Linked DNA regions of Cecembia calidifontis. The protein of the gene in region 1 interacts with the protein of each later gene in a pairwise test. Links are inferred from orthologs where the notes say so. Each region holds a gene or a part of one and is shown in the gene's direction. Other genes may lie near its edges.

Evidence for each region.
Region 2: the proteins of dnaA (region 1) and dnaB interact in binary tests that used the Escherichia coli proteins (3 or more experiments, as listed by UniProt). The link is inferred for Cecembia calidifontis from one-to-one orthologs.

What each region holds. Positions count from the first base shown.
Region 1 is NZ_SGXG01000001.1:11,803-22,770, forward strand. The notes cover bases 4,926-7,729. They hold dnaA (chromosomal replication initiator protein DnaA), read left to right. Parts: upstream 4,926-5,517; coding sequence 5,518-6,942; downstream 6,943-7,729. Other genes in these bases: BC751_RS00070 (metallophosphoesterase), read left to right, coding at 4,926-5,396; meaB (methylmalonyl Co-A mutase-associated GTPase MeaB), read right to left, coding at 7,017-7,729. Outside these bases: scpA (methylmalonyl-CoA mutase), read right to left, coding at 46-2,166; BC751_RS00060 (methylmalonyl-CoA mutase family protein), read right to left, coding at 2,163-3,590; BC751_RS00065 (5'-nucleotidase C-terminal domain-containing protein), read left to right, coding at 3,728-4,480; more of BC751_RS00070, read left to right, coding at 4,482-4,925; more of meaB, read right to left, coding at 7,730-8,021; BC751_RS00085 (hypothetical protein), read right to left, coding at 8,066-8,470; BC751_RS00090 (CopD family protein), read left to right, coding at 8,522-9,064; BC751_RS00095 (SCO family protein), read left to right, coding at 9,082-9,735; BC751_RS00100 (c-type cytochrome), read left to right, coding at 9,740-10,186; BC751_RS00105 (IS1634 family transposase), read left to right, coding at 10,407-10,968. UniProt on the Escherichia coli protein: Plays an essential in the initiation and regulation of chromosomal replication. Binds in an ATP-dependent fashion to the origin of replication (oriC) to initiate formation of the DNA replication initiation complex once per cell cycle.
Region 2 is NZ_SGXG01000001.1:3,753,534-3,756,493, reverse strand. It holds dnaB (replicative DNA helicase), read left to right. Parts: upstream 1-667; coding sequence 668-2,254; downstream 2,255-2,960. Other genes in the region: BC751_RS16080 (zinc-binding dehydrogenase), read left to right, coding at 2,309-2,960; BC751_RS16090 (UDP-N-acetylmuramate--L-alanine ligase), read right to left, coding at 1-404. UniProt on the Escherichia coli protein: The main replicative DNA helicase, it participates in initiation and elongation during chromosome replication. Travels ahead of the DNA replisome, separating dsDNA into templates for DNA synthesis.

The sequences.
Region 1 (10,968 bases):
AATTGAGTTCCAGCCCACTTAATAAATTAACTTGCTATTCGAAAATCAAGCCTGCATCAATTTGGTTAAAATCTCAATGGCAGCCTTGGATATTACCGTACCGGGACCGAATACTGCCGCCACTCCGGAATCATAAAGAAAATCATAATCCTTTGGTGGGATTACCCCTCCTGCTATAACCATAATATCCTCCCTGCCAAGTTTTTTCAACTCCTCAATCAATGCCGGCACGAGTGTTTTATGCCCGGCAGCAAGAGAAGAAGCACCTACTATATGCACGTCATTTTCCACTGCCTGCATGGCAACTTCCTCCGGGGTTTGGAAAAGCGGTCCTATATCCACATCAAATCCCAGATCAGCAAATCCGGTTGCAATCACTTTTGCCCCCCTGTCATGACCATCCTGACCCATTTTGGCCACCATGATCCTTGGTCTTCTACCCTCTAATTCTGCAAAGCGGTCCGCCAATTCCCTGGCTTCCTTAAAGCTCTTATCGTCTTTGGCCTCTCCTGAATACACGCCTGATATAGATTTTACAGTGGCTTTATGTCTCCCAAATTCCTTTTCCATGGCAAAGGATATTTCTCCTAAAGTAGCTCTTTTTCTTGCTGCCTCCACCGCAAATTCCAACAAATTTCCCTTGCCGGTCCTTGCAGCCTCTGTTATCGCCCCCAATGCGGCTTCCACTTCCTTTTGATTCCTGTTGGCTTTAAGTTGGTTCAATCTCTCAATCTGCTTCTCTCTCACCGCCTTATTGTCCACTTCAAGAATATCAAACGCCGCTTCCTCATCTGTTTGGTACCTATTTACCCCAACTATGATATCCTTCCCACTATCTATCCTTGCCTGTTTTCTGGCTGCCGCTTCTTCAATCCGCATTTTGGGAATTCCTGCCTCAATTGCCTTTGCCATCCCACCAAGGCTTTCAACTTCTTGTATTAGTTCCCAGGCCTTTTTGGCCAATTGATCGGTAAGGTATTCCACATAAAACGAACCTCCCCAGGGATCAACTGTCTTGGTAATCCCGGTCTCTTCCTGAAGATAAAGCTGTGTGTTTCTTGCAATCCTGGCAGAAAAATCCGTAGGTAGGGCTATGGCTTCATCAAATGAATTGGTATGTAAAGACTGGGTATGCCCCAAGGCTGCCGCCATCGCTTCAACAGTGGTCCTTGTCACGTTATTGAACGCATCCTGCTCTGTCAGGGACCAACCGGATGTCTGACAGTGCGTTCTTAAAGCCAGAGATTTAGGATCCTTAGGATTAAACTGATTGACAATTTTAGACCAGATCAACCTACCAGCTCGCATCTTGGCAATTTCCATAAAATGATTCATTCCTATTGCCCAAAAGAATGACAGCCTTGGGGCAAAATCATCTATGTCCAGACCCGCAGCAATACCTGCTCTCAAATATTCCAGCCCATCTGCCAAAGTATAAGCCAATTCAAGGTCAGCTGTTGCTCCTGCTTCCTGCATGTGGTAACCGGAAATAGAAATGGAATTGAACTTTGGCATGTGTCGTGAAGTAAACTCAAAAATATCGGCTATGATCTTCATGGATGGCTGGGGTGGATAAATGTAGGTATTCCTCACCATGAATTCTTTCAGGATGTCATTTTGTATCGTACCGCTCAACTGATCCGCTTTGACCCCTTGTTCTTCGGCTGCCACAATATAAAAAGCCAAAATAGGAATCACCGCACCGTTCATGGTCATGGAAACAGACATCTGATCAAGTGGGATCCCATCAAACAGGACCTTCATATCCAAAATGGAATCTATAGCCACACCTGCTTTGCCCACATCCCCTACTACCCTGGGATGGTCGGAATCATAGCCCCTGTGGGTAGCCAGGTCAAAAGCCACCGAGAGGCCCTTTTGACCGGCGGCGAGGTTTCTTCTATAAAATGCATTGGACTCCTCCGCAGTAGAAAAACCTGCATATTGACGGATTGTCCAAGGCCGCATAACATACATGGTACTGTACGGTCCCCTCAGATAAGGAGGTATTCCCGCTACATAAGCCAAATGGGAAAATCCCTTTGTGATTTCCTTTGAAAACACAGAAGGTACAGGAATCTTTTCAGCTGTTTCCCAAATCTCAGATGCTACATTGTCAGGCTGGGATGTGTTTGAAAATTTCAATTGCTTTATATCGGGTCTCATGCTACAGTTTCATTTTTTGACTCCAAAAGATCAGTTTCTCTACCAGCAAACAGTTGCCAGGGCAACTCTTCCACCTTTTCAGACAAAGTAAATTTTGCCTTTTCTTCCTTCAATTGGTATTTGTTCGCACCAATTTTAGATTTTTGAAGCTCAAGAATATCGCTTTGGCGTTTTTTACGGGTGGATTTCACTTCCTCCTGAATCAATTGGTCTTTGTATAATTTCCACCAACCTCCACTGGCTTCCACATTTTCTAAACTTTCTTTTGTTCTGTCCAAAAGAATGCCTGTAAGGTTTTCTATGAAATAACTTCCTGCTACAGGATCCAGTACCTTATCAAGGTAGCTTTCCTCCCTAAGGATATTGGAAATATTCCTGGCCATTCTTCTGGAAAAAGAGTCTGGACCAGATAAAACCTCGTCATGAGGTCTTACCCAAAGCACATTACAACCCCCTAAAATGGCAGACATGGCCTCGGTCGTATTCCTCAACATATTCGTATAAACATCCATTCGGGATTTGGTCCAATTGCTTGTCTGGCAAAACACTTGGATATTCTCAGGCAAAACTTCAACCTGATAGAGCTCACCAAGACTTTGAAAAAAAATACGGCCCGCCCTGATTTTACTTATTTCTTCAAAATAATCTGAACCTACAGAAAACCTAAGCATTGCCTTTTCAAAAACCTTTTGAGCAGGAACACCGGCTTTTCCAAGATGGTCCAGCAATTCCACAATTGAAGCAAAACCGAATTTTAACTCCTGAATTGCAGTGGCACCAGCTTCATGGTAACAGGAAAAATCGATGCAGCAGGCTTTGAAAGCAGGGAAAGGTTCCAGTTTATCAATCAACATAGCCAATTCCTGGGAAATAACTTCCATTTCCGATTCCTCATGAAAAAGCCGGGTCATGCCATCCCAAAGGACTCCTCCCTGAAGTTGATCTGAACCCCAGTCTTTTCTACCGAACCAATCCAAAAATGGAGCAAGAACAACACTTGGGGATCCGCTTGATAGAACAAGAAATATCTGGATATAAGGCAGTTCAACCCCTTTGAGCAATTGATTAAAGTCCTCTTTACCTGACACTTCCAGTACAAGGGCATCACAACCATTTTGTAAGGCATCCAAAATTAGTGCATTGCCTTTATTTTGGTCTTCAATTCCTACATGAAAAACATTGGACCATATCCGGGGAGACAATCCAGGTATCTCTGATGGAGGATGAATTTTGTTATGATATGCTTCAAGAAAAGCAAGGGTTTCAAGATCTTCTTCCGTATAAAAAGGCATGATTTCCAACCCACCTGCTGTTTTGGACACCAAATGCGTTGTGAAATCTTTGCCTTTAAGATCAGCAATGGCCTGTTGAATCCATTGTTCTTTGGTGACAGGACCAAATTCCTCAAAAAGCTTATTTTCCATATTGGGTTTATATTGATTGATAAAAAACAACTTCCTTTGACCCATTATACTGTTGAAATGGGATTTGAAAGCTATCTTTAGCCCCAAAAATAAGAGGTAGATATCTGAAAACCCATTAAAAGACCTCAAATTGAAAAATGCTTAAAAATAAAATTTTCAAAATTCCAGTTTTCGCGGCAGTCCTTTTCCTTCTGTACGCTTGCGCCCCTGCCCTAGTAAAAACCGGAGAAGCCCAATTTTTCAGCCTTGACTCGGAAGTTCCTGCAGATCCGATTACCCAAAAATTCATCCAGCCTTTCAAAGAAAACCTAGAAAAAGAAATGAACACGGTCATAGGCAGAACCACAGAGGCTATCTTGAAAAACGGAAATGGCGAGACAGCCATCGGTAATCTGGTGGCTGATTTTCAGAAAGAGTTTGCAGAGAATTTACTTGGTTACCCCATTGATATTTCCATTATCAACAACGGAGGAATACGAAACACCCTGCCCAAGGGAAACATTACCTTAGGCAACATCTATGAATTATCTCCTTTTGATAATTACCTCCAAATTCTGGAATTAGACCATCGAGAGCTTATTGCTCTCGCGGAGTTTGCTGTCTCCAGAAAAATACTTGGAATTTCAGGAATGACAATTCATGCCCAAGATGGAAAAATCCTCGAATTGAAAATAAATGGAGAAGAAGTAAATCCTGCAAAAAAATATATTTTGGCCGTGAACGATTACCTTGCAAATGGCGGGGACGGCATGGGGTTTCTCTCGGAAATTCCCAGAAAAGCTGAGACCGATTACCTGCTCCGGGAAATCCTTATAGATAGGATTAAAGCAAAAACGGCATCCGGGTTGAATATCGAAGCTAAGGTTGAAGGAAGACAAAAATTTGATTGAAATGAAAAGAAGGGATTTTATTAAAAGCAGCTTACTTACAGGAGCAGCTTTAAGTTTTGGCAGCCCACTTTTGGCAGATGAGATGCTTTCAAAAAAAGGAAAAAGAATCAGCATCCTTCATACCAATGACATGCATTCCCGGATTGAACCTTTTCCCAATGACGGCAGCCGAAATGCAAATCAGGGCGGGATGATCAAACTGGCTTCCTTGGTATCAAAATTTAGAAACGAGGAGGAAAATATGCTATTATTGGATGCCGGGGATGTATTTCAGGGTACGCCTTACTTCAATTTTTATGGAGGGGAACTTGAATTTAAGCTCATGAGCCAAATGGGCTTTGATGCCTCCACCCTTGGAAATCATGAGTTTGACAATGGGCTCCAAGGCCTGTATGAGCAACTTCCGCACGCATCTTTTCCCCACATCTGCTCCAACTATGATTTTTCCAACACCTTGATGAAAGACGCCACCATACCTTATAAGATTTTCAAAAAATCAGGTTTACGAATCGGGGTATTTGGGCTTGGAATAGAATTGGAAGGTTTGGTCGGAAAAAAGAATTATGAAAACACACAATACCTTGATCCTGTTGGTGTAGCGAAGGAAATGGTCCAAGAATTAAAGGCAAAAAAATCAGATCTGATCATATGCCTTTCGCACTTGGGTTATGCTTATCGGGGGACAAAAATCGATGATCTCAAATTGGCAGCAGCTGTGAATGAAATTGATTTGATCATAGGAGGTCATACACATACCTTTTTGGATGAGCCTACCCAAATCAAAAATACAGAAGGCCACACCACAATTATACATCAGGTGGGAACGGGCGCATTGCGATTAGGGAAAGTAGATTTTGTATTCACTAAAGAGAACAAAATTAATTTTGCCAGCGCAAAAAGTTTACCGATTTATTAGAAAGTCAAGCAGTTTTTGATTTTTTATTTAAATTTATTTTCCCCAAATTTGATGCCCTCCAAAAAGGCAGGGAATCAGCTAAATCTACAATTCTTTCGCTTGGATAATTATTGAGTACTAAATGAGTTCAGAGGCTAATGCAGTTTGGAATGAATGTTTGCGTGTAATCAAGCAGCACGTCAATGAACAGAGTTTTTCAACCTGGTTCAAACCAATAAACCCTGTTAGATTAGAGGGAAGCACCCTCACCATTCAGGTACCCAGTCAGTTTTTTTATGAGTGGTTAGAGGACAACTATGTACAGGTTTTAAAGCTTGCCATCAAATCCACGCTGGGACCCAACGGCAGGTTGGAATATGCTGTAGTAGTGGACAAGGGCAATTCTCAAAACCAGCCCTATGTGGTAAGTTTCCCTCAAGGAAATTCTGCTTCAAGTCCAAAAAAATCCAATACTGCTTTAGCTGAAAGCAAAAGTCCATTTGACATGCAGTCTTTGGACAGCGAAATGCTGCTTCAATCCAACCTCAACCCGAATTATACTTTCAGTACTTACATAGAGGGTGACTGTAACCGTTTGGCCAGATCTGCAGGGTTTGCCGTTGCGACCAAGCCAGGGGTAACTTCATTCAACCCTTTGATGGTATATGGAGGAGTGGGGCTTGGCAAAACCCATTTGGTTCAGGCCATTGGAAATGAGATCAAAAACGGACCAGATGACAAATTTGTACTTTATGTCTCTTCAGAAAAATTTGTAAACCAGTTCATGGATGCCATCAAAGATGGAAATGTGAAAAGCTTTACTAATTTTTACATGCAGGTAGATGTTCTGATCATCGATGATATTCAGTTTTTGGCAGGTAAAGACAGGACCCAGGAAATGTTCTTCCATATCTTCAACCACCTGCACCAAAACAAAAAGCAGATCATCATGACCTCAGACTGTCCTCCCAAAGATCTGAAAGGATTGGAGGAAAGGTTGCTGTCCAGGTTCAAATGGGGATTAACAGCAGACTTGCAAATGCCTGATTTTGAAACCAGGGTGGCCATTATCAGAAGAAAAATGCAGTCAGAAGGCATCTTTATTCCAGATGATGTTGTAGAATACCTTGCTTATACTGTTGACACAAATGTAAGGGAACTGGAAGGCGTTTTGATTTCCCTGATTGCCCATGCTTCACTGAACCGGGTAGACATTGATCTTACCCTGGCCAAGACGATCATGAAAAACATCGTCAAGGACATTGAAAATGAAGTTGGGATTGATTTTATCCAAAAAACAGTCTCTGAATACTTTGACATCAAGACGGAAGACCTGAAGGCCAAGACCAGGAAAAAAGAAATTGTAACAGCAAGACAGGTCGCCATGTATTTTTCCAAAGAATTCACCAATCATTCTTTGAAATCCATTGGTTATCATTTTGGCGGAAGGGACCACAGTACGGTCATCCATGCCGTGCAGACGGTCAATGACCTGATGGACACAGATACTGCTTTCAGAAACTCAGTAAATGACCTGAAAAAGAAATTCAAAATGCGGTCCTATTGACCGCATTTTTTTTGTATTTACTTGCTTTTGGCTTTTTTTTAGTGATCAGACACACCTTGATTTCAAAAAGGGATTCAATCATTTCCTCTATTCTTTAGGAATAAATCGAACAATTCACGGGCTTTGGCAATGGCGGAGAATTTCCCGGATTTTATACCAGGAAGTAATTCCTCCATCCTCTTTTTGACCTGGGAATGATGGAAAAAAGAGCTTTCCATCAGGTACCTGATGTGTTCCTGCAACCAATTAACCCTCTGTTCTTGCCTGTTGGACTCGAGGAATCCATTCTTGGTCATCTTGTCTCTAAAATCATCAATCATTGTCCAAATTTCCTCTAGCCCTGATTTTTCTATAGCAGAACAGGTTTTGACCTGAGGGATCCAGCCATTCTCCTTTGCGGGAAAAAGGTGCAGGGCATTGGCATATTCCCTCTTTGCCCTTTTGGCTGCTTCAACATTGCTGCCATCAGCTTTATTGATGATCAATGCGTCGCACATTTCTATGATCCCTTTTTTAATTCCTTGCAGCTCATCCCCTGCTCCGGCCAACATCAACAGAAGAAAAAAATCCACCATTCCTTTAACGGCAGTTTCAGATTGACCTACACCCACTGTTTCTATCAGGACCACATCAAAACCAGCAGCCTCACACAGCAACATGGCCTCCCTTGTCCTTGCACTCACGCCTCCCAAAGCAGCACCTGCCGGACTGGGGCGTATATAAGCTCTTTTGTCCGAAGAGAGTGCCTCCATCCTGGTCTTGTCTCCCAAAATACTTCCCCCTGACTTTTGGCTACTGGGATCAATTGCCAACACCGCCAATTGATGGCCTCTTTCCACGAGTATTTTGCCAAAATTTTCAATAAAAGTACTTTTCCCTACACCCGGAACACCAGTAATACCTATCCTGATAGACTTTCCAGAATAGGGAAGGATTCCCTCCATCACTTTTTCGGCCAACATTTGATCTGAAGGCAGGGAGCTTTCTACCAGGGTAATAGCCCTACTGAGCACCATTCTATCCCCCTTCAACACACCATCTATGTAATCCTCAACGGGAAGTCTGCTTTTCTTTTTCAATTTTTAAAAGATTACGCACCAAAGATTCCCCTAATATATCTGAATTATTTGAAAGGGTACCTGACAAAATTCTCCTGACCCATAGCTGATTTTTCGTACATCCCAATGCAATAAGTATTCCGTGCGGGATCAAAATGAGGAATGTCAGGCTGCAGTTTTTTGGGGGCATAATCTAAGGAACTGAAAAAATACACTTTGGTATTGCCGTATTTTGTATGAGGCATAAATGCACCGTAAGCCTTCATTTCATCCCATAGGGTATCCGGGGAGTAAACAGCATATATCCTAATGATGGGACCGGTATTGTTTTCATTGCGGTAAAAGGCTGTTTCCACAAACTCACCCTTCAAATCCCCTATTCCCGGCTGCGAAATTGTATCTCTAATAATCCAAATGATGATCAAAATGACCGACAGGAAAAGGGCAAAAAAGACAAAACGGTTACTCATAGGAATTAGCGGTTTAAATTTAAAGCCTTAATTTAGGGGAAAAATTCCATGATGGCTTTCGAATATTTAAAAGCGCTGCATATCATCTTTGTCGTGACCTGGTTTGCGGGCCTATTCTACATAGTGAGGTTATTCATCTATCAGGTTGAGGCCCTGGAAAAAACAGAACAGGAAAAAGCAATACTGATGCCACAACTCAATCTTATGGCACAGCGCTTATGGTATATCATTACCTGGCCTTCCGCCATTTTGACTTTGATCTTGGGTTTTTGGGTATTGTATTACAGATGGGGATATATGCAGTTGGGCTTTATGCATGCCAAATTGGGTTTTGTTCTTGTACTGTACATTTATCACATAATTTGCCATAAAATTTTTAAAGATTTACAAAATGGAATAGCAAAATGGACCTCAACACAGTTAAGAATGTGGAACGAATTGGCAACCCTCTTGCTATTTGCTATCGTATTCCTCATTGTACTCAAAAGCCTTATTAGTGTGGTCTGGGGTATTGTTGGTTTATTGGGCCTTAGTGTCCTGATGATGCTTGGCATCAAATGGTACAAAAAAGTTCGGGAAAAAGCGAATCCATAATTAATTCAAAAACTTATATGAAATCTAGCATAGCAACCATTTTCTTTGCCTCACTGGTTTTACTGTTTTCTTGTTCTGGACCTAAAGAAAATGACAACAGTTCTTCTTCTCTACCTATTTTGGGAAACAAGTATGTCAATGAATTTGAAATCGAAGGCAAAATTGTTAAAGACACTGTCTATCATAAGATTGCAGAATTTTCATTTATCAATCAGGAAGGAAAAGAAGTGAATAATGCTACTGTGGAAGGAAAGGTGTATGTGGCAGACTTTTTCTTCACGACTTGTCCCACTATCTGCCCCATCATGAAAACTCAAATGCTCAGGGTTTATGAGAAATTTAAACACGAACCCAACTTTATGATCCTGAGCCACACCCTTGATCCCGAGCATGACACACCGGAACTTTTAAAAGATTATGCAGCCAAAATCGGGGTAGAGGATGATAAAACCTGGAATTTCTTGTCAGGAGATCAGGAAAAAATCTTCGAAATCGGCCAAACAAGCTACCTTACCACTGCCATGTCGGATAAAAATGAACCAGGAGGGATTTTACATTCCGGAGCTTTTGTATTGGTAGATCAGCAGGGCAGGATTAGAGGTGTCTATGATGGGACCAAAGAAGAACAAGTCAATAGATTGATGAAGGATATACCCAAATTACTGAAATAAAAACATGTGGAAAATCGGGACGGGAATCGGCATTTTGATCTTCCTTTGTTTTAGCTGCAATCCCAATCAGTCAGACAAAGATAAGACTCTTGCCTCCATCAAAGATACCAAAGTGCTTCAGTATGCCATTGAAGGGAAAAACTTGTATGAATTGTACTGCGCTAATTGTCATCAAAAAGATGGGACAGGTTTGGGAAAACTAATCCCCCCACTTAATCCTTCCGATTATATGGCCGAAGATGTGGGAAGAACAGCAAGAATCATAAAATATGGTTTACAGGGAGAAATCATGGTAAACGGGCAAGTCTATAATCAGCCTATGCCGGGAAACCCCAACCTTACCAATTTGGAAATTGCAAGGATAATGACCTATATTTATAATATTTGGGGAAATGAGGAAGGGGTAATCGATGCTAACTCAGTGGAAAAGTTTTTAGAAAAGAAAAATTAACCCTTTCCTAACTCCTGCTTGGCTGCCTTGAGCGCTTCTTTGATGTCTTTATTCACCTTCTCTACCAAAACTTTCTGTTCGGTAAGATAGGCCTTTGCTTCTTTTTCCTGACTTCGACAGTCGTCAGTCCCATTTTTACATAAAGTATTGAAATATAGATCATTATAATTTTCAGATTCTCAATTTGGGTGTCCCGGGGTGGTTTTTTGTACTTTTAGGCATGTTTGTTCGGAGAAAACCCAATAAAAGTGGCAAGATCAGTGTTCAGGTAATTGAGAAGATCAAAGGTAAAAGCAAGGTTGTAAAAACGATCGGAAGCAGTTCTGATCGATCTGAGGTTGAAAGACTTTTTATTCTTGGGGAGGAATGGATAAAAAACCATAAAGGAGCACTTGAAATCCCCTTCAGTGATGAAGAACGGATTGCCGATTCTGTTCTGGAAAGTGTTGAAAACATCACTGTTTCAGGTACCGAGCTGCTTTTGGACAGGATTTTCAATGATATTGGGTTCAGCGCAATCCAAGATGATATCTTCAGGTGGCTGGTATATTCCAGGATCTGTTTTCCTGCCAGCAAGCTGAAAACCTGTGATTACCTGCTCACCTACCACGGCCTCGAATTCCAGGTTCAGGACCTTTACAGGTACATGGACAAGCTTTACAACAACTATAAGGAAACGGTCCAGCTGATCAGCTTTGAACATACCAAGAGAATACTCGGAGGGAGTATCAATATCGTTTTCTATGATGTTACTACGCTTTATTTTGAAGTGGATCATGAAG
Region 2 (2,960 bases), 3.7 Mb from region 1 along the record:
TCAAAGTCCATTCCCAAATACTTCAGGACATGAAGAATCATGGAAGTAATGGTAGTTTTTCCATGGCTTCCTGATATTACTACTCTTTGTTTATCCTGACTTTGGTTGTAAATGAATTCCGGAAATGAATAAATGGGGATATTCAGTTCTTTTGCCCGGATTAATTCCGGATTATCGATCCTTGCGTGCATACCCAATATGATGCCATCCAAATCGGACTGTATTTTCTCGGGAAACCAGCCTTTTTCAATGGGAAGAATTCCGGCATTTTTCAACCTGCTCCGTGATGGTTCGTAGATTTCATCATCCGATCCACTTACCTCATATCCTTTGGCCAATAAGGCCAGGGCTAAATTGTGCATGACCGCCCCACCTATTGCTATAAAATGATACTTTTTGGACATAATAAAATTTCTATCTTTCAAAAGTACTAAACAGGGAGTTTCTTAGACCCAATTTTTTTCTATTTTTTCCAAAGGCTTGATAAGGGTTTTGGTTTCCCAGTGAATTTTGGAATCAGGTAATTTTTATCCCGAAGAGCCGAAATATATTTTTTTCTTGACGTTATCAGGTAAAAGGTTGATATTCAGTTTTCCCGGATTAGATGTGGATATCCCGTGAATAAATTGTTCAAAAAGATAAGGGCAAAGCATGTACATTTGTTTTTATGGCAGAAAATAAACCAAGCACTACCAATAGAAATTTGGGGAGAAAAAAACCGGATCTTAATATTGGTTCGGGATTGGGGAAATTACCACCTCAGGCGATTGATTTGGAAGAAGCAGTTCTCGGTGCTTTGATGCTTGAGAAGGATGCGCTTACTACTGTAGTAGATATTCTTAAGCCCGAAAGTTTCTACAAAGAGGCCCATAAAGTAATCTACACGGCAATACTTGACCTCTTTTCTGATTCGCAACCGATTGATCTTTTGACAGTGACCAATCAGCTACGGAAAAAAGGACAGTTGGAATTGGCAGGAGGAGCATTTTTTATCACGGAGTTGACTTCCAAAGTTTCCTCGGCTGCCAATATTGAATTTCACGCCAGGATCATTACCGAACAGGCCATGAAAAGGGAAATGATCAGCATAGCTTCTGAAATCCAAAAAGATGCTTATGAAGATACTACGGATGTTTTTGAGCTGTTGGATAAGATGGAGCAATCACTGTTTGAAATTTCGGAAAAGAATATCCGGAAAAATTATGCAGATATGCGCTCCATCATGAAAGAAGCCATCATGGAGCTTGAAGCCAAAAAAGGTCAAAAGGACGGCCTTACCGGTGTTCCAAGTGGTTTTACAGCATTGGATAGGGTTACTTCAGGTTGGCAAAAATCCGATCTGGTTATCATCGCAGCGCGTCCCGCTATGGGTAAGACTGCTTTTGTTTTGTCTGTATTGAGAAATGCAGCAGTAGATCACGGCAGACCGGTAGCGATTTTTTCACTGGAAATGTCCTCTGTCCAATTGGTCAACAGGTTGATTTCCTCTGAGGCCGAATTGGATTCAGAAAAAATCAAAAAAGGAAACCTCGCAGACTATGAGTGGGAGCAATTGGTACATAAAACTGCCAAACTCTCAAAAGCCCCCCTGTTTGTAGATGATACACCGGCCCTCTCCATTCTGGAGCTCAGGGCAAAGTGCCGAAAACTCAAGGCACAACATGATATTCAGATGGTCGTAATCGACTACCTTCAGTTAATGTCAGGGGACTCCAAATCCGGAGGAGGAGGCAACAGGGAACAGGAAATTGCGAGTATTTCCAGGGCTTTGAAAAAGATAGCCAAAGAACTGAATATTCCAGTAATTGCGCTTTCTCAGTTGTCCCGTGCTGTGGAGACCAGGGGAGGAGATAAGCGGCCTCAGCTTTCCGATTTGAGGGAATCAGGAGCCATTGAGCAGGATGCCGACATGGTAATGTTCCTTTACCGTCCTGAGTATTATGGAATAACTGAGGATGAAGACGGAAACTCCACCATGGGTGTAGGTGAGGTAATCATTGCCAAGCATAGAAATGGTTCCTTGGAAAATGTTAAACTTAGGTTTATCGGTAAATACACAAAATTTGCGGATCTCGAGTTAAATGTGCCTTATAAGGCCCAAGATGCGCTCTACGGTAGTAAGTTTCCAAGTGGTGGAGGAGCCCAGGATTTCGAATCAGGTAATATGATCCGTTTGCAGAGTAAAGCCAATGGGGGAGATTTTGATGATCCATTCCCCGGCGGCTTGGGAAGCAGTGAACCAGCTCCTTTTTAAGCTTTTATGGGATATATCTCCTGAATTTATTTCTTAATTAAATAATATAAGTCATTGAAAGCTATTGTTTTAAATAGACATACTGATAGTAAAATTGAACTTACTGAAATAGCTTTGCCTCACCTGAGTGGGGAGCAGGTAAGGGTACAGATCAAAGCTGCCGCATTGAACCACAGGGATGAATGGTGCAGGCAGGGACTTTATCCCAATATTAAGGATGGGGTGATTTTGGGATCTGATGGAGCAGGAATAGTATTGGATGTGGCCCATCATGGTCTAAATGAATGGTTGGGAAAAGAAGTAATCATCAATCCTGCATTGCATTGGGGGGATGATGAAAAAGTTCAGGGCAAGGATTTTCAGATTTTGGGTATGCCCGGTCATGGGACTTTAGCTGAATTTGTAGATGTTGATGTAAACAGAATTTTTGCCAAACCTGCATTTATGAACTGGGAGGAGGCTGCAGCATTGCCATTAGGTGGCTTGACTGCTTACAGGGCATTGATGGTTCAGAGCAGCTTACAAAAAGGTGAAAAAGTGTTGGTGACCGGATTTGGTGGTGGAGTGGCCCAATTTGCAGCCCAATTTGCTTTGGCTGCAGGTGCAGAAGTATACATCAGCAGTAGCAGTGAGAATAAGATAGCTTCAGCGCTGGCTCTTGGTATAACGAAAGGCTTCAATTATAAAGATGAAAATTGGGCAGAGG